DNA from 3 places in the Pantoea sp. Ep11b genome. Region 1 is predicted to be linked to each of the others. Evidence: predicted binding sites of a transcription regulator. Region 1 holds the regulator's gene; each other region holds the start of a gene.

What was found. Region 1 encodes sigma-54, which starts transcription at its own class of promoters, with help from an activator protein. Its sites were predicted from a motif close to GTTGGCACANNTTTCGCTNT; they were not measured.
Positions count from the first base shown of each region.
Region 2: a site for sigma-54 is predicted at 2,602-2,621, ahead of glnK (P-II family nitrogen regulator). Genes of this name have one in related genera too.
Region 3: a site for sigma-54 is predicted at 5,107-5,126, ahead of AB1748_RS05575 (gamma-glutamyltransferase family protein). Genes of this name have one in related genera too.

Region 1 is NZ_CP160631.1:828,688-836,273, reverse strand. Features, by position in the region: gene AB1748_RS03850 (calcium/sodium antiporter) at 1-413, shown strand, start outside; gene kdsD (arabinose-5-phosphate isomerase KdsD) at 430-1,413, shown strand; gene kdsC (3-deoxy-manno-octulosonate-8-phosphatase KdsC) at 1,427-1,993, shown strand; gene lptC (LPS export ABC transporter periplasmic protein LptC) at 1,990-2,562, shown strand; gene lptA (lipopolysaccharide ABC transporter substrate-binding protein LptA) at 2,537-3,088, shown strand; gene lptB (LPS export ABC transporter ATP-binding protein) at 3,094-3,819, shown strand; gene rpoN (RNA polymerase factor sigma-54) at 3,868-5,301, shown strand; gene hpf (ribosome hibernation promoting factor) at 5,323-5,610, shown strand; gene ptsN (PTS IIA-like nitrogen regulatory protein PtsN) at 5,765-6,244, shown strand; gene rapZ (RNase adapter RapZ) at 6,292-7,146, shown strand; gene npr (PTS phosphocarrier protein NPr) at 7,143-7,415, shown strand; gene mtgA (monofunctional biosynthetic peptidoglycan transglycosylase) at 7,419-7,586, opposite strand, start outside.
Region 2 is NZ_CP160631.1:1,348,604-1,356,189, reverse strand. Features, by position in the region: gene tesB (acyl-CoA thioesterase II) at 1-843, shown strand, start outside; gene amtB (ammonium transporter AmtB) at 891-2,177, opposite strand; gene glnK (P-II family nitrogen regulator) at 2,212-2,550, opposite strand; gene AB1748_RS06260 (SmdB family multidrug efflux ABC transporter permease/ATP-binding protein) at 2,808-4,583, opposite strand; gene AB1748_RS06255 (SmdA family multidrug ABC transporter permease/ATP-binding protein) at 4,576-6,345, opposite strand; gene AB1748_RS06250 (Lrp/AsnC family transcriptional regulator) at 6,370-6,831, opposite strand; gene AB1748_RS06245 (PLP-dependent cysteine synthase family protein) at 6,948-7,586, shown strand, end outside.
Region 3 is NZ_CP160631.1:1,211,099-1,218,684, reverse strand. Features, by position in the region: gene AB1748_RS05605 (alanine--glyoxylate aminotransferase family protein) at 1-1,138, opposite strand, end outside; gene AB1748_RS05600 (amino acid ABC transporter ATP-binding protein) at 1,160-1,891, opposite strand; gene AB1748_RS05595 (amino acid ABC transporter permease) at 1,872-2,528, opposite strand; gene AB1748_RS05590 (amino acid ABC transporter permease) at 2,528-3,196, opposite strand; gene AB1748_RS05585 (transporter substrate-binding domain-containing protein) at 3,207-3,992, opposite strand; gene hpxU (MurR/RpiR family transcriptional regulator HpxU) at 4,184-5,023, opposite strand; gene AB1748_RS05575 (gamma-glutamyltransferase family protein) at 5,162-6,748, shown strand; gene hpxX (oxalurate catabolism protein HpxX) at 6,761-6,943, shown strand; gene AB1748_RS05565 (AtzE family amidohydrolase) at 6,940-7,586, shown strand, end outside.

The DNA.
Region 1 (7,586 bases):
CGACACGGATGGTGATCGACAATGCCACCGCCTTTGCCGACTACTTTGGCGTCAGCGAACTGGTGATGGGTCTGACCCTGATCGCCGTTGGCACCAGCCTGCCCGAGCTGGCAACGGTGCTTGCCGGGGCACTGAAAGGCGAAGATGATATTGCGATCGGCAATCTCATCGGCGCCAACATTTATAATATTGCCATCGTGCTGGGACTTCCGGCACTGATTCATCCGGGCAGCGTCGATTATCATGCCTTTGCCCGTGATTACTGGGTCATGCTGGGCGTCAGCGCCCTGTTTGCCCTGCTCTGCCTGCTTCGTCGCCGACGTGTTGGCCGTACGGCGGGCCTGATTTTACTCTGTGGTTTCTTCGTCTGGGTGACGCTGCTGTGGTTACAGCCGGCATTCATGAACGGTTAACAAGGACAGACTCACTATGTCATATCAGCAACCAACTGCCTTTGATTTTCAGCAAGCGGGCAAGACCGTGCTCCGCATTGAGCGTGAAGGACTGGAACAGCTCGATCAATATATCAATGACGATTTCGCCCGCGCCTGCGCCCTGATCTACGGCTGCCAGGGTAAAGTGGTGGTGATGGGCATGGGGAAGTCTGGCCATATCGGTAAAAAAATGGCGGCGACCTTCGCCAGCACCGGCACGCCCGCCTTCTTTGTCCATCCTGCCGAAGCCAGCCACGGCGATCTGGGCATGGTGAGCAGAAATGATGTGGTGATCGCCATCTCCAACAGCGGAGAGTCGAACGAGATCCTCGCGCTGATCCCGGTCTTAAAGCGTCAGCACATCGCGCTGATCTGCATAACCGGACGTCCCGAAAGCGCCATGGGCCGCGTGGCGGATGTGCATCTTTGCGTGCACGTCCCCCAGGAAGCCTGTCCGCTGGGTCTGGCCCCGACCACCAGCACCACGGCGACCCTGGTGATGGGCGACGCGCTGGCCGTGTCGCTGCTGGAAGCGCGCGGATTCACGGCAGAAGATTTTGCCCTCTCCCACCCCGGCGGCGCGCTGGGCCGCAAGCTGCTGCTGCATGTGGCGGATATCATGCACAGCGGCGATGAACTGCCGCACGTCACCCGTGACGCCTCCCTGCGCGATGCGCTGCTGGAGATCACCCGCAAGAATCTGGGTCTGACGGTTATCGTCGACGACCTGATGAAAATTGAGGGGATCTTTACCGATGGTGACCTGCGCCGCATCTTTGACATGGGCATCGACTTTCAGCGCGCCACAATCGGCGAAGTGATGACGCCAGGCGGCATCCGCGTCCGGCCGAACATGCTGGCGGTTGAAGCCCTGAATCTGATGCAGACGAAAAACATCACTTCGATTCTGGTGGCCGATGACGACCATCTGCTCGGCGTGGTACATATGCATGACATGCTGCGCGCTGGCGTAGTCTGAACAGGAAGAGAAAATGCAACTGGCAACTCCCCCGATAGAGACCTGCTATGGCCCGGTCAGCGCCAACGTGATGGCGCGCGCCAGCCGGATCCGTCTGCTGATCTGCGACGTCGATGGCGTGATGTCCGACGGCGTGATCTACATGGGGAACAATGGCGAAGAGCTGAAGGCATTCAACGTGCGGGATGGTTACGGCGTCCGCTGCCTGCTGACCTCCGATGTGGAAGTGGCTATTATTACCGGCCGCAATGCCCGACTGATGGAAGATCGCTGTAAAACGCTCGGCATTCGCCATCTTTATCAGGGACAATCGGATAAGCTTTTGGCCTATCGTGAACTTCTGGATAAACTGTCCCTTTCCGACGACCAGGTCGCCTACATAGGTGACGATCTGATTGACTGGCCGGTTATGGCGAAAGTGGGATTAAGCGTGGCAGTCGCGGATGCTCATCCGATTCTGCTGCCGCGCGCGCACTATGTCACGCGGATCGCTGGCGGACGCGGCGCGGTGCGTGAAGTATGTGATCTGATCTTAATGGCGCAGAACAAATTTGAGGATGCCAAAGGGCAATCAGTATGAGTAAAAGCAGGCGTTGGATAACGCTGATTCTGACCTTGATTGCACTGGTTTTGATCGGCTGGAATCTTACTAACCAGGATGACGATGGCACGCCTGTCGGCAATGGCACACAGTCGCCGACCTATACCAGTGCCGATTCGCACACTGTGGTTTATAACCCGCAGGGCGCGCTCTCCTATAAACTGACCTCGGACAAAGTGACCTATTTTTCGGACGACGAACTGAGCTGGTTCGAGAACCCGGTGATGACCACCTTTGATGAGAACAAAATTCCGACCTGGTCGCTACGGGCAGATAAAGCAAAGCTCACCAAAGATCGTATGCTTTATCTTTATGGCCATGTTGAGCTGAATACCCTGACGCAGGACTCTCAGCTTGAGCGCATCAAAACCGATAATGCGCAGATCAATCTTGTCACTCAGGATGTTACCTCTGATGATCAGGTGACATTGTATGGCCGCAGCTTTAACTCCACTGGCATGAAAATGCGCGGCAATTTACGGACGAAAAACGCCGAGTTAATCGAGAAGGTCAAAACCTCTTATGAAATTCAAAATGAACAAAAATAGTTTGAAGATCCTGCTGGCCTCGGTACTGCTGGCAACCAGCGTGCCGGCGCTGGCCCTGACCGGTGACTCGGACAAGCCCGTAAACATTGACTCGCAGAATCAGGCGCTGGATTTGCAGGGCAACGTTGCGACCTTTACCGGCAATGTCATCGTGACCCAGGGATCAATCAAAATCACGGCTGATAAAGTCGTGGTGACCCGTCCGGGCGGCGACAGCAAGAAAACCATCGTTGACGCCTACGGCAACCCCGCCACCTTTTATCAGATGCAGGACAGCGGCAAGCCGGTGCAGGGCCACGCCGCTAAACTGCACTACGAACTGGCGAACGATTTCGTTGAACTGACCGGCAATGCGTTTATCGAGCAGCAGGACAGCAACATCAAAGGCGACCGTATTACCTACCTGGTGAAAGAGCAGAAAATGCAGGCTTACAGCCAGGGCCAGAACAAGCGCGTGACCACCGTTCTGGTGCCGTCGCAGCTTCAGGATAAAGGTTCGTCCACCAGCGGAAAGAAGAGTAACTGATAGCTATGGCCACATTAATCGCAGAAAACCTGGCGAAGGCATATAAGGGCCGTCGCGTGGTAGAAGATGTCAGTCTGCAGGTCAAGTCCGGCGAGATTGTCGGCCTGCTGGGCCCGAACGGTGCCGGTAAGACCACCACTTTTTACATGGTGGTGGGGATCGTGCCCCGCGACGCGGGTCGCATTGTCATTGATGATGAAGATATCAGCATCCTGCCACTGCATGCCCGCGCACGTCGCGGCATCGGCTATCTGCCGCAGGAAGCCTCTATTTTCCGTCGCCTCAGCGTCTACGATAACCTGATGGCCGTCCTGCAGATCCGCGACGATCTGACGGAAGAGCAGCGTCAGGATCGCGCCCGCGAACTGATGGAAGAGTTCCACATCGAACACCTGCGCGACAGCATGGGTCAGGCACTGTCGGGCGGTGAACGCCGTCGTGTCGAGATCGCGCGTGCGCTGGCGGCCAATCCTAAGTTTATCCTGCTGGATGAGCCTTTTGCCGGTGTTGACCCGATCTCCGTTATCGACATCAAAAAGATCATCGAGCATCTGCGTGACAGTGGCCTGGGCGTGCTGATCACCGACCACAACGTGCGTGAAACCTTAGCGGTCTGTGAGCGGGCTTACATCGTCAGCCAGGGTCACCTGATTGCGCACGGCACGCCGAACGAGATCCTGGCCGATGAGCAGGTGAAGCGGGTTTATTTGGGTGAAGAGTTCAGACTCTGATAAGGTGTCGTTAATTGTGATGTTTACCTGGGAACTATCATCCTGTCTATGAAGCAAGGTTTACAACTCAGGTTCAGCCAACAGCTGGCAATGACGCCACAACTGCAGCAGGCCATTCGTCTGCTGCAGCTCTCTACGCTTGAACTCCAGCAGGAGTTACAGCTTGCACTGGAAAGCAACCCGCTGCTTGAGCAGACCGAACTGCACGAAGAGATCGACGCCCGGGAATCGTCTGAGGCCGAGGCGCTGGACACCCGCGAAGCCCTTGAGCAGAAAGAGATGCCCGATGAGCTGCCGCTGGATGCCACCTGGGATGAGATCTACACGGCTGGCACGCCGTCTGGTACCGGCACCGATTATCAGGATGATGAGTTACCGGTTTATCAGGGCGAAACCACTCAGTCTCTGCAGGATTATCTGATGTGGCAGGTCGGACTGACGCCATTCAGTGACACCGATCGCGCGATTGCGACCTCTATCGTCGACGCTATCGATGACACCGGGTATCTTACCGTTTCGCTTGAGGAGATCCTCGACGGCATCGGTAACGACGAACTGGAAGTGGACGAAGTGGAAGCGGTGCTGAAACGCATCCAGCGCTTCGATCCGATCGGCGTCGGCGCGCGCGACCTGCGTGACTGCCTGCTGGTACAGCTTTCGCAGTATGCGCCCGAAACCCCGATGCTGGCAGAGGCGCGTCTGATCGTCAGCGAACATCTCGACCTGCTGGCTAATCACGATTTCCGCAGCCTGATGCGGGTCACGCGCCTTAAAGAAGAGGTGCTGAAAGAGGCGATGCTGCTGATTCAGTCGCTGGACCCGCGCCCGGGCCAGTCGATCAATACCGGCGAACCGGAATATGTGATTCCCGATGTACTGGTGCGCAAGGTCGGCAGCCGCTGGACGGTTGAACTTAACGCCGACAGTGTGCCGCGCCTCAGGATCAACCAGCACTACGCCGCAATGGGCGGCACCACGCGCAATGAGAGCGACAGCCAGTTTATTCGCAGTAATCTGCAGGAGGCGCGCTGGCTGATTAAGAGTCTGGAAAGCCGTAACGATACGCTGCTGAAAGTGACGCGCTGTATTGTTGAACAGCAGCAGGCGTTTTTCGAGCAGGGTGAAGAGTTTATGCGTCCGATGGTACTGGCCGATATCGCCCAGGCTGTTGAGATGCACGAGTCGACCATTTCCCGCGTGACAACGCAGAAGTATCTGCACAGCCCGCGGGGCATTTTCGAACTGAAGTACTTTTTCTCCAGCCATGTGAATACCGAGGGTGGCGGTGAAGCCTCTTCGACGGCGATCCGCGCGCTGGTGAAAAAATTAATTTCGGCGGAAAATCCAGCCAAACCCTTGAGCGACAGTAAACTGACCTCCATGTTATCTGATCAGGGGATTATGGTGGCACGGCGAACCGTCGCCAAATATCGTGAGTCTTTATCCATCCCGCCATCGAACCAGCGTAAACAGCTGGTTTGAAAGACATGAGAAGGAAGACCTATGCAGCTGAACCTGACCGGGCAACACGTTGAAATCACTCCGCCTCTGCGTGAGTTTGTCAGCGGTAAATTTGCCAAACTGGAACACTATTTTGAACATATCAATCAGGTCTATATTGTCCTGAAAGTTGAGAAAGTCACTCAGGTGGCTGACGCAACACTTCACGTAAATGGTGGCGAGCTGCACGCCACTTCGGAAGCAGAAGATATGTATGCGGCCATTGACGGGCTTATCGATAAGCTCGCCCGTCAGCTGACCAAACACAAAGATAAACTGAAAAAACACTAACCTTCACGCCAGCTACGCGCGCCTGCCGCGCAGAGCCGACAGGATGGGGCGGATAATCCGCCCCGTTTTGTCATCTGAGCAGAGGCGCCGTTTGTCTCCCGCGTCAGGACGCGCTGGCGGTGAATGGCCTGGTGAACTCGCAAGTGAAACGCTAATGAACAACGATCTTACACTGGAATTGAGCACGGTGCTTTCGCCAGACTGCACCCGCAGCGGCGTACACTGCCAGAGCAAAAAACGTGCGCTGGAAATCATCAGCGAACTGGCCGCTAAGCAGCTCAACCTGCCGCACCAGACGCTTTTCGAAGCGATCCTGACCCGTGAACGCATGGGCAGTACCGGTATCGGCAACGGCATCGCTATTCCTCACGGCAAGCTGGAAGAGGATACGCTGCGCGCGGTCGGGGTCTTTATCAGCCTCGAACAGCCGATTGCGTTTGATGCTGTCGATAACCAGCCGGTCGATCTGCTGTTTGCCCTGCTGGTGCCGGCTGACCAGTGCAAAACGCATCTGCACACCCTTTCACTGGTGGCAAAACGTCTGGCAGATAAAACGGTCTGCCGCCGTCTGCGCGCGGCGCAGAGTGATGAAGAGCTCTATGCCATTATTACGGAAATCCAGACAGAGCAGTAACGCGTCTTTACCGGCCGGTTGCCGGTTTTAAAACGGGAGAGAAGGTCATGGTGCTGATGATCGTTAGCGGTCGTTCAGGCTCGGGGAAGTCAGTGGCGCTCCGTGCGCTGGAAGATATGGGATTCTACTGCGTCGATAACCTGCCGGTCGTGCTGCTGCCGGAGTTAGCGAACTCGCTGGCCGATCGCAATATTTCGGCGGCGGTCAGTATCGATGTCCGCAACATGCCTGAATCCCCTGAAATTTTCGAAACCGCGCTGAATAATCTGCCTGACTCCTTTTCACCGCAGCTGCTGTTTCTCGACGCCGATCGCAATACCCTGATTCGTCGTTACAGCGATACACGCCGTCTGCACCCGCTCTCCAGCAAGAACCTGTCGCTGGAGAGCGCGATTGACGAAGAGAGCGATCTGCTGGAGCCGCTGCGTTCCCGGGCTGATCTGATTATCGACACCTCTGAGATGTCGGTGCATGAGCTGGCCGAGATGCTGCGTACCCGTCTGCTGGGCAAGCGTGAACGTGAGCTGACCATGGTGTTCGAATCCTTTGGCTTCAAACATGGCATCCCTATTGATGCGGACTACGTGTTTGACGTGCGCTTTCTGCCCAATCCCCACTGGGATCCCAAGCTGCGGCCAATGACGGGCCTCGACCGTCCGGTGGCGGCCTTCCTCGATCGCCATACCGAAGTGCACAATTTTATCTACCAGACGCGCAGCTATTTAGAACTCTGGCTGCCGATGCTGGAAACCAATAACCGTAGCTATCTTACCGTGGCGATTGGCTGTACCGGCGGCAAACATCGCTCCGTCTATATCGCCGAGCAGCTGGCCGATTACTTCCGTTCACGCGGTAAGAATGTACAGTCACGCCATCGCACGCTGGAAAAGCGCAAATCATGACCGTCAGACAAACTGTAGAAATCAAAAATAAGCTGGGTATGCACGCCCGTCCGGCAATGAAGCTCTTTGAGCTGGTGCAGAGCTTTGACGCCGAAGTCCTGCTGCGCAACGAAGCGGGCACCGAAGCCGAAGCCAGCAGCGTGATCGCGCTGCTGATGCTCGATTCAGCAAAAGGCGGGCACATTGAGATCGAAGCCAGCGGCCCGGAAGAGGTTCCGGCGCTGGCGGCGGTCATCGAACTGTTCGAAGCGGGCTTCGATGAAGATTAAGGCTCAGTTGAGCTGATTACGCTGTAAAAAGCCCTCTCCGCCCAGCTGGCGCATCTGGCGCAGGATCCACTGCTGGCGCTCTCTGATATAGCCGGAGGGGGCCGCCGCACGATAGCGAATCGGATTAGGCAACACCGCCGCCAGTAACGCTGCGTCTGCCGCAGTCAGCCG
Region 2 (7,586 bases), 520 kb from region 1:
CTGCTGAATTTATTGAATCTGGAAAAACTGGAAGAGGGTTTATATCGCGGCCAGAGCGAAGATCTGGGGCTGCGCCAGGTGTTTGGCGGTCAGGTAGTGGGTCAGGCGCTGTATGCCGCAAAGCAGACCGTCGCGGAAGATCGCACCGTTCACTCTTTTCACAGCTACTTTTTGCGGCCTGGCGACAGTCAGAAAGCGATTATTTACGATGTGGAAACGCTGCGCGATGGCAAAAGCTTCAGCGCCCGGCGGGTCAGTGCCATTCAGAACGGCCAGCCGATTTTCTATATGACCGCCTCCTTCCAGTCACCGGAACAGGGATTTGAACATCAGAATCCGATGCCGCAGGTGGCAGGCCCTGAGAATCTGTTAACCGAGCAGGCGATGGCGCAGAAGATGGCCCATCTGCTGCCCGAAAAACTGCGTGAAAAGTTCATTGCCGAACGCCCGCTGGAGATCCGTCCGGTGCAGATCCACAATCCGCTGCGGGGACATGTGGATAAGCCTGAACGTCAGGTCTGGATCCGGGCCACCGGGCCACTGCCCGACGATCTGCGTATCCATCAGTACCTGCTCGGCTACGCCTCGGATCTTAACTTCCTGCCGGTTGCCCTGCAGCCGCACGGCAAAGGCTTTCTGGAGCCGGATATGCAGGTCGCGACGATCGACCACTCGATGTGGTTCCATCGTCCGTTCGACTTCACCGAATGGCTGCTCTACAGCGTGGTCAGTACCTCGGCGTCCGGCGCGCGCGGTTTCGTCCGCGGGGAGTTTTATAATCAGCAGGGTGTGCTGGTAGCGTCAACCGTTCAGGAAGGCGTGATGCGTCAGCGCAGCGAATAAAAAAAGGGGGCGATTGCTCGCCCCCCGATTCTTTTGCTGCCCGACGATTACTGGTTGTAAGCGTTCTCGCCGTGGCTGTTCACATCCAGACCTTCACGCTCATGCTCTTCCGGCACGCGCAGGCCAACAATCAGATCGGCCAGCTTAAAGCCGACGAAGGCGACGACACCTGACCAGACAACGGTTACGCCCACGCTGAAGATCTGCACCCACACCTGATGGCCCATGGTTACGCCTTGTGCATAGCCTACGCCGCCCAGTGAAGAGGACGCGAACACGCCCGTCAGGATACAGCCCACGATGCCGCACACGCCATGCACGCCGAACACATCGCAGGGATCGTCCACGCGCAGCCATTTTTTCAGGGTGGTCACACCCCACAGGCCCGCCAGACCACCCACCAGACCGATAATTAACGCGCCACCCACGCCGACGTAACCACAGGCTGGGGTAATCGCAACCAGTCCGGCAATAAAGCCTGAACAGGCACCCAGCAGAGAAGGTTTACCACGCACCGCCCACTCGCCGAAGGTCCATGACAGCACGGCACCCGCGGTTGCAACAACGGTGTTCAGGAAGGCCAGCGCCGCAATTTCATTTGCCGCAGACGCGGAACCGGCGTTGAAACCGAACCAGCCGACATAAAGAATGGCCGTTCCGGTAAAGACCATAGGCAGGTTGTGCGGTTTAAAGGCTTCTTTGCCAAAACCGGCACGTTTGCCCACCAGGTAAGCGCCCACCAGGCCCGCGACTGCGGCGTTAATGTGTACGACCGTACCGCCAGCGAAGTCCAGCGCGCCATCCTGGGCCAGGAAACCGCCCGCCCAGACCATGTGTGCGATAGGCAGGTAAGAGAGCGTCAGCCAGACGCCGACAAAGATCAGCACGGCAGAGAAGCGGATACGTTCGGCAATGGCACCCACAATCAGCCCCACGGTGATGCAGGCAAAGGAGGCCTGGAACGCTACGTGGATATACTGATAGAAACTGCCCATTACGGCGGTGAGCTGAATGTTTTTCAGCATCGCCCAGCCGAAGCCGCCGAAAAAGGCGTTGCCTTCGCTGAAGGCCAGCGAGTAGCCGTAGACTACCCACAGCACGCAGACCAGTGAGAAGGTGACCGCAACCTGAGTCAGCATCGACAGTACGTTTTTGCCGCGGATCAGGCCGCCGTAAAAGAGTGCAATACCTGGAATTGACATAAACAGCACCAGCGCGGTGCAAATCATCATAAATGCGTTATCAGCCTTGTCCGCAACGGCAGGCGCGGCCATCGCGAGTGAGGGTAACAGTGCCAGGCTGGTGAGGCCCAACTTCGCTAACATTTTATTCATTTTTATCCCATCCCATCACAGTACTGAGTCGTAATTACAGAGCGGCTTCGTCGGTTTCGCCGGTACGAATACGGATAACGCGCTGCAGTTCAGCCACGAAAATTTTACCGTCGCCAATTTTGCCGGTGTAAGCTGCTTTGCTGATGACATCCACCACTTCGTCTAACTGATCGTCGGCAATCGCGATATCAATCTTGACCTTGGGCAGAAAGTTCACGCTGTACTCAGCCCCGCGATAAAGCTCTGCATGGCCCTTCTGACGACCAAATCCTTTCACTTCGGAGACGGTGAGCCCCTGAATGCCGATAGAGGATAAAGCTTCACGCACATCCTCCAGCTTGAATGGCTTAATTACGACGGTAACCAGCTTCATTGGATCCCCTCCAGCGAGTAAATAAGTAACGTTTACGGACACGCAGGGATATAAGCAAAGCCTGTGCCAGAGTGTAAAACCGGCACAAATCAGTGGTTCAGACGAGACGCGGCAAGGGATGGTATAGAGTGCCTGCTGCGCAGGCGCGCGGTATGACAGAGATCACAGTCGCGGAGTGCACTCCTTTGGTGCTTCAGGCGTCAAAGGAGTGCATTTATACAGATTAGTCTGATAAAGGTGCGCAAAAAAGGTGCAACTCAGCTTTCAGCGGTCGCCGCCGCGCCCGACGCCAGTTCATCTCCCGCCTGCTGAAGCTGGTACATCTGCCAGTAACGGCCCTGCATCGCCAGCAGTTGCTGATGGGTGCCTTGTTCCACGACGTGACCACGATGCAGCACCAGAATCTTGTCTGCCTCGATAATCGTCGAGAGCCGGTGCGCAATCACTACCAGCGTACTGTGCTGGCGCAGCGTCGTCAGGGTCTGCTGAATAGCCTGCTCCGTACCGGAGTCGATATTGGCCGTCGCCTCATCCAGGATCAGGATCTGCGGCAGGTCAACCAGCACCCGCGCCAGTGCCAGTAGCTGCTTCTGCCCCACCGACAGGTTGTTGCCCTGCTCGCCGAGACGGGTATGAATCCCCTCTGGCAGCGCACGCGCCAGCGGAGCCAACTGCACCTGCTCCAGCACCCGCCAGACGGCCTCTTCGCTGATGTCACGTCCCAGCCGCACGTTTGCCAGAAGTGTATCGGCGAGCACCACCGGATCCTGCTGCACCATCGCGATACCGTGACGCAGCACGGCGTGGCTGAGGTCGCCGATGGGGCGACCGTCAATCCGGATTGCGCCAGGCGTCACCGGGTAATAGCCCATCAGCAGATTCGCCAGGGTGCTTTTTCCGCTGCCGGTATGCCCCACCAGCGCCACAAATTCGCGCGGCGCGACTTCCAGATTGATGTCGCTCAGCACGTTGCGGTTTTCGCGGTAGGCAAAGCTCAGCTGGTTCAGCGTAATACGACCGGACGCCAGAGGTTGCTGATCGACACCATACTGCTGCTGTGCTGCATCCATCAGTTCAAAAATGCGCTCACCGGAGACGACCGCCTGCTGCAGCATCGACTGCTGGGTGGTCAGCTCAATCAGCGGCTCATTCAGCCGGCCCAGATAGGTAATAAAAGCGTAGAGCACCCCGACCTCAAACACGCCAGGCACGGAGAAACTGAACAGGATCAGCAGCCCGCACAGCACCATCGCGGAGAACAGGCTCAGCAACGGGCGCAGCAGAAAACCATCAAGACGCAGCGTTTCCATGCGTGCCAGATAGTGGGAACGGCTCGCTTCGCCCATCCGCTCACCGAACCGCGCCTGCTGGCGGAACTGCTGGATGACACTCATGCCGCTGATCACTTCGTTAAAGCCGTTGTTGATGTCAGCCAGATAGCTGCGAACCCGGCGGGCAATCGGCGTGCTGTAGCGCTGATAGATAAACATCACCATCAGTACCAGCGGGAAGATCATCATCGCCACCAGCGCCATGCGCCAGTCAAGAGTGAACATCGCCACCATCATGGCACCGACCAGCGCGGCACTGCGCAGTACGGTGGAAACCACGGTGACATAGAGATCGCGGATTACTTCCGTGTCGTTAGTGACACGCGAAATAATCTGCCCGACCGGCTGGGTATCAAAGGCGCTCAGCGGCTGACAGAGCGCCGCGTTCATCACATCACTGCGTAACCGCTGTACCACCCCGATGGCGGCGCGGTTAAACAGCAGCGCCTGCCAGTAGTGCAGCGCGGCGGCCAGCAGCTGAAGCAGGATAAAACCGGCCACCAGTCCGGCCACCAGCCCCCAGGGCATCTGATGTTTCGCCACCAGGTTATCGATAAAGTAGCTGACCAGCACCGGTCCGGTCACTTCTGCTGCGGCAGCGATCCATAGCATCCCCACCGCCAGCGACAGGGATTTACGCCAGGGTTTGCCGTAGCTGAGTAAACGTTTCAGGGTCGGCCACACGCGTCCGGACTTAGCCATGCGGCACTCCTTTTTCGTTTTCATCATCATCCAGCGCGGCTTCCAGCTGCTGGTAACGGTACATATCGCGATACCAGCCCGCCTGGCTGGTCAGCGCGTCGTGGTCGCCCCGCAGCGCCACGCGGCCCTGCTGCAGCACCAGAATCTCGCTGGCTTCGGTAAGGGCCGACAGGCGATGGGCGCTGATAATCAGCGTGCGCCCCTGCCCCCAGATCCGCAGGTTATGCAGGATTTCGTGTTCGGTCCGGCCATCCACCGCCGAAAGCGCGTCATCCAGAATCAGGATTTCGGCATTCAGCAGCAGCGCCCGGGCGATCGACAGGCGCTGTTTCTGCCCCCCCGACAGCATCACACCGCGCTCCCCGACCTCGGTTTCATAGCCCTGCGGCAGACGCAGGATATCATCATGCACGCAGGCCAGCGTGGCGGCCCGTTCGATCTCCTCGCGGGTGGCATCCGGTTTCCCCAGCGCAATATTGTTTGCCACGCTGTCGGAGAAGAGGAACGGCGTCTGGCTGACGACCGCCAGACGGCTCCGCCAGCTGTCCAGCCGCAGCTGCGGCAGCGGGATCTGGTGATAGCGGATGTCGCCCTGCTGAATATCGAAGTGGCGCTGAATCAGGCTCAGCAGGGTGCTTTTGCCACTGCCGGTGGGGCCGCACAGCCCCAGCATCTCGCCCGGTTTCAGCTGGAAGCTGACGTCGCTCAGCACCGGACCGGCACTGGCCGGGTAATTGAACGCGCGAATGGCGACCTGCAGCGTGCCAGGTTCGGCTGGCAGAGTGGTGTCGCCATCCTCCACCGCCGGTGCCTCGGCCAGCAGCGCGCCGATGCGGCTCCAGGCCGCGCTGCCGCGCTCGACAATATTAAACATCCACGCCAGCGCCAGCATCGGCCAGATCATCAGGCCCAGGTACATGACAAAGCTGGTGAGCTGGCCCAGCGTCATCTGATCGTGCCACACCAGCCAGCTGCCGCCGCCAATCGCCAGCAGGTTAGAGAAGCCGATTGCGATATAGATGGTCGGATCAAAACGGGCATCGACCCGCGCCACGCGCAGGTTCTTTTCCCCGGTATCGCGGGCAATATCGGCAAACTGCTGCGACTGATGCTGCTCAAGTCCGAAGGCCTTTATCATCCGGATACTGGTCAGGCTCTCCTGCGTCTGATCGTTGAGGCTGGAGAAGGCGGCCTGCGCCAGCTTAAAGCGGTGATGCAGCTGATTGCCGTAGCGATGGATGACGATGGCCATGATCGGCATCGGCACCAGCGCGAGCAGCGTCAGCTGCCAGCTAATCTGCGTGCTCATGACCAGCAGCACCACGCAGCCCATCACCAGCGAGTCGACCAGCGTCAGAACGCCCTCTCCGGCGGCAAATACCACCCGATCCACATCATTGGTGGCGCGGGCGATCAGATCGCCGGTGCGGTGACGCAGATAGAAGGCCGGTTGCTGACGACTCAGCTGGCGATAGAAATCTTCGCGCAGCTCAACCGCCAGCTGGTAGGAGGCCCCGAACAGCAGCACGCGCCAGACATAACGCAGCAGATAGACCACCACCGCCGTTGCCAGCATGACCCCGATCCACATCATGATACGGCCGGTGCTCATGTTGTCGCGCGTCACGCCATCCACCACCACGCCAACCACATGTGGCGGCAGGAGCTGCAGGATCGCAATCACGATCAGCAGGATGACCGCGCCCAGATAGCGCCGCCACTCCCGCAGAAAATACCAACTTAATTGACTGAATAATCGCACAACGCTGTTCTCAATCTCAGGCCCTCAGGGGGCGACGGGTAAGGCCGTGGTGTATTTAATCTCTTCCATGGCAAAGCTGGAGGTGACATCAATCAGGCCAGGCACACCATTCACTAATCGTTTGTAGAAAGCATCATAGCTCTTCATATCGGCCACCTGGATCCGCAGCAGATAGTCATACTCCCCCGCCATCCGGTAAAAGGCCATCACCTCCGGCATGCCGCTCACCACCGAGACAAAAGTCTGATACCACTCGCGGCTGTGCTGCTGGGTTTTCACAAACATAAAGGCCGTCAGTGACAGTCCGATTTTATCCCCGTCCAGCAACGCCACGCGTGCGCGAATAATGCCATCATCTTCGAGCTTTTTCAGGCGCTTCCAGCAGGGGGTGGTGGTGAGGTTGACGGCCTCCGCCAGCGATTGCAGTGACAGGGTACAGTCCTGCTGCAGCAGCGCCAGTAGTTTAAGGTCAGTTTTATCTAACATTTGCGGCTCCGAGAGAATCATTTTCTCCACTGGTGCGATTTTAGCGGTAATTATGCAATCTCTTTTTCCTGCACGTGCCATAAAATAGTCACATCATTTTTTACCGGACACCTGAGATGCACACCTGCTGGATTCGCCACGCTATCAACGAAATTAACGCTGACTTTCAACGTTCGGCGGAAACCCATCTGATCCGTTTCGATCTGGCGGACTTTCCCGGCATCTGGTTCTACCTGAAAGATGAGAGCACCCATCCCAGCGGCAGCCTTAAACATCGGCTGGCTCGTTCGCTGTTTCTCTACGGCCTCTCCAACGGCTGGATTAAGCAGAATACGCCGATTATTGAAGCCTCGTCAGGCAGCACTGCCGTTTCTGAGGCGTACTTCGCAAGGCTGCTGGGGCTGCCCTTTATTGCGGTGATGCCTGCCAGTACCGCGAAGCGCAAAATCGAGCAGATCACCTTCTATGGCGGCCAGTGCCACTTTGTGGAGGATCCCTGCCAGCTCTATGCAGAATCTGAACGGCTGGCGCGCGAGCTGAACGGCCACTTTATGGATCAGTTCACCTATGCGGAACGCGCCACCGACTGGCGCGGCAATAACAATATTGCGGAAAGCATCTTCCGTCAGATGCAGCATGAGCCCTACCCGATTCCGCATACGGTCATTATGAGTGCGGGCACCGGCGGCACCTCGGCCACGCTGGGCCGCTATATCCGCTATCAGGGACTGGAAACAAAACTGCTGGTAGTCGAT
Region 3 (7,586 bases), 380 kb from region 1:
GGGTCTGCATCACGCAATCTTTACGTGCGTTGTAGCCCATGGTGCCGATGCGCCAGACCCTGCCATGCAGCGGGCCAAACGAAGTGCCGATCTCAATGCCGAAATCCTCCAGCATCAGCTTGCGCACCTGGTCGCCATTCACGCCGGAGGGGATCATCACGCCCAGCACGTTATTCATTTTATGTTTCAGGTCGCCAAAGGTTTCCAGCCCCATTCCCTGAATGCCTTTCAGCATTGCGTCGCCATGCAGCTTGTGACGGGCAATGCCGTTGTCCAGCCCTTCCTGCAGGATCAGACGGGCACACTCGCGCGCGCCAAACAGGGCGCTGGTCGCTTCCGTGTGATGGTTAAGCCGCTCCGGCCCCCAGTAATCCATGATCATGCCGAGATCGAAATAGTTGGAGTAGATCATCTCCTCGTCGCCATCCTGGTGCGCCTCCGTGCGGATCCCCTGCTCCACGCATTTGCGCTTGCGGATCACCGCTTCCATCTCTGCGCTCAGGGTGATCGGCGAGGTGCCCGAGGGGCCGCCCAGACACTTCTGCATCCCTGCCGACACCGCATCCAGCCCCCAGGCGTCCGTTTCCAGCGGGTTGCCCGCCAGCGACGCGGTGGCATCGGTGTAGAACAGCACGCCATACCGTTTGCAGATCGCTCCCAGCTGCTCCAGCGGCTGCAGCATGGTGGTCGAGGTGTCGCCCTGTACCGTGAGCAGCAGACGCGGCCGCACTTTTTTAATCGCCTCTTCCACCTGATCGGGCGTAAAGACCTCGCCCCACGGCACTTCGATAGTGTGAACCTCGGCGCGACAGCGGCGGGCGATTTCACACAGCAGATGACCGAAGCGGCCAAACACCGGCACCAGCACTCTGTCACCCGGCCGGATAGCGGAGAGCAGGATCGCCTCAATACCGGCGCGTGACGTGCCATCGATCAGCAGCGTCCAGCGGTTTTCGGTGCGGAACACGCCGCGATAAAGCGCCATCACCTCGTTCATGTAGTGGGTCATGGCGGGATCGTACTGACCCAGCAGCTGACTCGACATGGCGCGCAGAACGCGAGGATCGGCATTGATCGGGCCTGGCCCCATCAGCAGACGCTGTGGCGGATTCAGTTGCGGGAATTGGGTAATATCCATCATCGTTTCCTTTAGAGAGGCTCAGAGACGCACCGAAGAGATAAACTGCTTCAGCTCCGGCGACTGCGGCTGAGCGAACACTGTTTTGCTGTCGCCCTGTTCCCAGACGCGCCCCTGATGCATAAAGACCACACGATCGCCCACGTCGCGGGCGAAGTTCATTTCATGCGTGACGAGGATCAGCGTCATCCCCTCTGCCGCCAGCTGCTCCAGTACCTTAAGGACTTCGCCTACCAGTTCGGGATCGAGCGCGGAGGTGATCTCATCACAGAGTAAAACTTTTGGCGTCATCGCCAGCGCACGGGCGATCGCCACCCGCTGCTGCTGACCACCGGAGAGACTGCCCGGATAGTAGTTAAGCCGCTCGCCCAGCCCGACTTTTTCCAGCATCTGCGTTGCCAGCGCCCGGCATTCGGCATCACTCTTTTTCAGCACCCGGCGCGGGGCCAGCATCACGTTTTCCAGCGCCGTCATGTGCGGAAACAGGTTGAAGTTCTGAAATACCATCCCGACCGAGCGGCTGATTTCACGCGCCTGCGAGTCGCGATCGGTAATGGTCATCCCGCCGAGCTTGATGCTGCCCTCCTGGTAGCCCTCCAGCCCGTTCATGCAGCGCAGCAGCGTGCTTTTACCCGACCCGCTGCGACCGATGATTGAGATCACCTCGCCCATGTCGATATCCAGATCCACGCCTTTCAACACATGGTTGTCGCCGTAATATTTTTGCACCTGATTAATGGTGATGAGCGGCATTGAATTTTTTCTCCAGATACTGGCTGTAACGGGACAGCGGATAACACATCAGGAAGTAGCCCAGCGCCACCAGCCCGAAAACTTTAAACGGCTGATAGGTCACGTTGTTCAGAATGGTGCCCGCTTTGGTCAGCTCGATAAAACCGATAATCGACGCCAGCGCGGTGCCCTTGATCACCTGAACGGCAAACCCCACCGTGGGCGCGATGCCAATGCGGATCGCCTGCGGAGCAATCACCCGCCACAGCGTCTGACCAAAGGTCAGCCCGAGGCAGCGCGACGCTTCCCACTGCCCCTTCGGCAGGGCGCGGATACTGCCGTACCAGATATCGATCAGAAACGCGCTGGTGTAGAAGGTCAGCGCCAGCGACGCCGCGGTCCAGGGCGCGACATCGATGCCGAACAGGCCGACACCGAAAAAGGCCAGGAAGAGCTGCATCAGCAGCGGCGTGCCCTGAAACAGCGCGGTGTAGCCGCGAATGATGCGCGTCAGCCACCGGCGCTGCAGCAGGCGCATAAACAGCAGCGGCAGCGTCACCAGCGTGCCGCCGGCAAAGGCCACCAGCGACAGTAACAGGGTCCAGCGCGCCGCCAGCAGCAGGTTGCGCAGAATGTCCCAGTCGGTAAAGGTCGTCATCATGAGGGCTGCACTCCAAACCATTTACGGCCAATCGCCAGCAGCAGATGGCGCATCGCAATCGACAACGCCAGGTAGATCAGCGTGGTCACCAGATAGACCTCAAAACTTAAGAAGGTGCGCGACTGGATCAGGTTGGCGGCAAAGGTCAGCTCCTCATAGGAGACCTGCGACACCACCGACGAGCCCAGCATGACGATGATGCACTGGCTCACCAGCGCCGGATAAATGCGCTGCAGCGCCGGGGGCAGCACCACCCGCAGGAAGGTCTGGCTGCGGGTTAAACCCAGCACCCGCCCCGCTTCCCACTGCCCTTTCGGCGTCACCTGAATCCCGGCACGGATAATCTCTGTGCTGTAAGCCCCGAGGTTGATCAGCATCGCCAGCAGCGCCGCCTCACCTGCCGTAAGCTTCAGCCCCAGCGCCGGCAGACCAAACACGATAAAGAACAGCTGCACGACAAACGGCGTGTTGCGGATCAGCTCGACATAGATGCCCCAGAGGCGGCTCATCCAGCCTGGTTTGCCGCTGCGCAGCGCCGCGCCCGCAATCCCAATCGCCACGCCGCCGGTCGTCGCCAGCACCGTCAGCTGAATGGTGACCCAGAGGCCGGAGAGCAGCTCCGGCCAGTATGGCCACAGGGCGGGAAAGTTAAGTTGCCCGGTCATGAATCGCTCCTCAGGCGCCGAGGTTCGCGGGCAGCGGCGCTTTCAGCCACTCTTCAGAGAGTTTATTCAGGGTGCCATCTTTAATGCCCTGCTCAATCAGTTCGTTTACTTTCGCTTTCAGCGCAGGCTGATCTTTCTTCAGGCCGATATAGCAGGGCGAATCTTTCAGCATAAACTGCGCGACGGGCGCTTTGGCCGGATTCTGACGCGCGATCGCGGCGACCACGAGGTTGCCGGTAGCCACATACTGCACCTGACCGGAGAGATACGCGGACAGCGTAGTGTTGTTATCTTCGTAACGTTTCACCTGCGCATCTTTCGGCGCCACGTCGCTCAGCACCATATCCTCGACCGCTCCGCGCGTGACGCCGATCGACTTGCCGCTCAGGGCCGCTGCCGCCTTGATTTCGTCGCCTTTCGGCCCGAACACGCCCAGGAAGAACGGCGCATAGGCGCGGGTAAAGTCGATCACTTTTTCCCGCTCGGCGTTTTTACCCATGCTGGAGATCACCAGATCGACCTTGTCGGTCTGCAGGTAAGGCACGCGGTTGGCACTGCTGACCGGCACCAGCTGCAACTTAAGTTTCATCTGCTTTGCCAGGTATTTCGCCATATCGATGTCATACCCCTGCGGCTGCAGATCGGTACCCACCGAACCAAACGGCGGGAAATCCTGCGGCACGGCAACGCGGATGACGCCGCGCTTCTGAATATCCTGCAGTTGATCGGCCAGCGCGCTTCCCGTCTGCGCCATCAGTAACGCCGCTGCGGCAACCGCCATCAGAACTTTTTTCATTATGCACCCCGGTGAGATTAACGTGAAACAAAAGATTCTTTGAACTGGAATCTGCAACTAATGTGCCAACCCGGCTGGCAGGAAAAAAAAGGATAAACGCGGCGGTTCGGGGTGAAAAGCGGGCGTAACCGGGGCAGTTACGCCGTAGCGGGGATGTACTGAAATGGGGCAAAGCACCAAAAGGGTGCCTGTTAACGGTGCTCCAGCTCGTCAAACTGCTGATAAAGATCCGCGATCTGATGAATACGCTGACGTCCCTGGGCCAGGGTTTCATGTAGCAGCGCGTTTGCCAGCAGGTTGACCAGGCTCATGGCGGCGCTGTAGCTGTCAAAGGCGGAGACGCTGTCCAGCGGCGTACAGAGCTGCCAGCGCGCCAGCGCCATCACCGTCTGCGCCTGCGGCTCACACAGCACCAGCACCGGCACCGCAGCGGCCTGAAGCTGCTGCATCAGCGGCCGGATAATACGGGGACGACGACGAAACGCCATCACCACTACCATATCTTCCGGGGTGATATCCACCAGCTCCTCAGCCAGCGTCTGGCCCGGCTGCGGCAGGATATGCACCTGGGAACGCGCCTGCACCAGCTGCTGACGCAGGTGCAGCGCCACCGGATAGGCGTTGCGCATGCCGATGATAAAGACGCGCTTCGCCTGCGCCATCTGCCCGACCACCTCACTGAACTGCCGGGCATCCAGGCTGTTGACCCACTGCGTCAGGTTGGCCATCTCCTGCTTGTAGTGGCGCGCCAGCAGCGTGTTGCCCTGCACGGCATCGCGGTTATCGGTCAGCGGCATGCCGCTCTGACGCAGGATGCGCAGCTCATCACGCATATCCTTATATTTTTCATAGCCCAGACGCTTAAACAGCCGACTGACCGTGGCTTTCGACACGCCGCTGAGCCGCGCCAGCTCGGCGCTGTTGTAGCTGATCAGATCGTCGAAGTGGTCAAAAACGAAGTCGGCAATACGCTGCTCCTGCGGCGAAAGCTGGGGATAGTGACTTCTGAGTCGTTCATCAAGCTGTTTCATAACCCGTCCTGTAACTTTTGTTTCAGCAGAAGCTAGCACAATTTACGCCAGGTTAACCGCCGCAATCTCTGTCCGGGATGAAAACTGGAACAGCTCTTGCTTCATCAGAGATTCTGTTACCCGAAGAACGAGTGAACGATGATTCAGAGCAATATGGCCCCGCAGGGGATGGCGGTGACCCCGCACCATCTGGCGAGTGAGAGTGCGCTGGCGGTGCTGCGTGATGGCGGCAACGCCATTGAGGCGATGGTGGCAGCGGCGGCGACCATCGCCGTGGTCTATCCGCATATGAATGGACTGGGCGGCGACGGCTTCTGGCTGATTCTGCCGCCCAACGGGGAGCCGGTGGCTATCGACGCCAGTGGCGCAGCCGGTGCGCTGGCCCACTGCGATTTCTACGCGGATCACCCGACGATCCCCCATCGCGGGCCGAAGGCGGCGCTGACCGTGGCCGGTACGGTCAGTGGCTGGCAGGAGGCGCTGGCGATCTCTGAAGAGATGGGCAGCCCGATGCTGCCGCTGGCGCGCCTGCTGCGGGATGCCATCCGCTACGCCGCCGACGGTATTCCGGTCACGGCGTCGCAGACCGCCGCGACCACCACGTTTCGCCATGAGTTACAGCATCAGCCCGGCTTCAGCGCCACTTTTATGCCCGACGGCAACGTACCGCAGCCAGGCAGTCGTTTCACCCAGCCCGCCCTGGCGCAGACGCTGAGTCTGCTGAGCGAACAGGGGCTCGACAGCTTCTATCGCGGCGCGCTGGCGCATCATATGGCCGATGAGATGGCTACGCTGGGTATGCCCGTTACGCTGGCGGACCTTCAGCAGCATCGTGCCCGCCGCACAACGCCGCTGCATCTCAGTCACAGCGAAGGCGACATCTGGAATATCACCCCGCCCACTCAGGGCATGGTGTCGCTGGCGATCCTCAGCATCACCGATCGTCTGGAGATGGCCGGCGCGGATGACGCGCAGACGGTGCACCGCATCGTGGAGGCCACCAAAAAAGCCTTTGCGCTGCGCGATCAGCACATCACCGATCCGCGTCACGTCAAAGAAGATTTACAGGCGCTGCTGGACAGCGACCACCTTGCCACGCTGGCCAGCCAGATTGCGGATGGCGAAGCCGCCGACTGGGGCCGTGGACGCGGCCCGGGCGACACCGTCTGGATGGGCGTCATGGACAGCAGCGGTCTGGCGGTGTCGTTTATTCAGAGCATCTATCACGAATTTGGCAGCGGTGTCGTGCTGCCCGGCACCGGGATCACCTGGCAGAACCGTGGCGCCGCGTTCAGCCTCGACCCGGATCATCTGCTGGCGCTGGCGCCCGGTAAGCAGCCATTTCATACCCTCAACCCCGCCGCGGCACGCCTGAAAGATGGCCGTACGCTGGTCTACGGCGCGATGGGCGGCGACGGGCAGCCGCAGACCCAGGCGGCGATCTTTACCCGCCATGTGATTCAGGGGCTGCCGCTTCAGCAGGCGGTAAGTGCGCCGCGCTGGCTGCTGGGCCGCACCTGGGGACAGTCATCCGACTCGCTGAAACTGGAAGGCCGCTTTGATGCCGAAACGGTTTCGCGGCTGCGTCAGTGGGGGCACGAGGTGGAACTGCTGCCGGACTTCAGCGAATCCGTGGGCCATGCGGGAGCCATCGTGCGCCACAGCAACGGCATGTTCGAAGGTGCCAGCGATCCGCGCAGCAACGGCAGCGCCGCCGGTTTTTAACAGGAGCGAATCATGAATCAACACGACTGGGCCAGCTACATCGGCCATATGGAGCAGATCCTGCAGCTGGAACTGGATGAGGCCCGGCGCGCCGAGCTGCTGATCCAGCTTTCGCGCATTGCAGAGATGGCGGCGCCGCTGATGGCGTTTCCGCTGGATGACCGGCTGGACGTGGCAGGAGTCTATCAGGCATGAACTTAAGTGACGTTTCGATTCAGACCCTGCAGCGGGCGATCCAGCAGGGTGAGATCAGTGCGCATGAGGTGGCGCAGCACACGCTGCAGGCGATTGAGCAGCATAATCCGGCGCTGAACGCCTGGACGGCGGTGACCGGGCCGCGCATGCTGCAGGAAGCCCGCGCGGTGGATGCACAGCGGCAGCGTGGCGAGTCCCTGCCGCCGCTGGCGGGCATCCCCTATGCCGTGAAAAACCTGTTTGACGTGGCGGGTCACAGCACGCTGGCCGGCGCCAGCCTGTTCCGCGATCGTCCGGCCGCGCAGACCGATGCCTTTGCTGTCGATAAGCTGCGGCACGCGGGCGCACTGCTGTCGGGCATGCTGAACATGGATGCCTACGCCTACGGCTTTACCACCGAGAACAGCCACTATGGCGCGACACGCAATCCCCGCGATCTCAGCCGCGTGGCGGGCGGCTCGTCCGGTGGCTCCGCGGCCGCCGTGGCCGCCGGGCTGGTGCATTTTTCACTGGGCACCGACACCAACGGCTCGATTCGGGTGCCCGCGTCGCTGTGCGGCATTTTTGGCCTTAAGCCCACCTTTGGCCGCCTCTCGCGCAGCGGCAGCCATCCTTTTGTCGCCAGCCTGGACCATATCGGCCC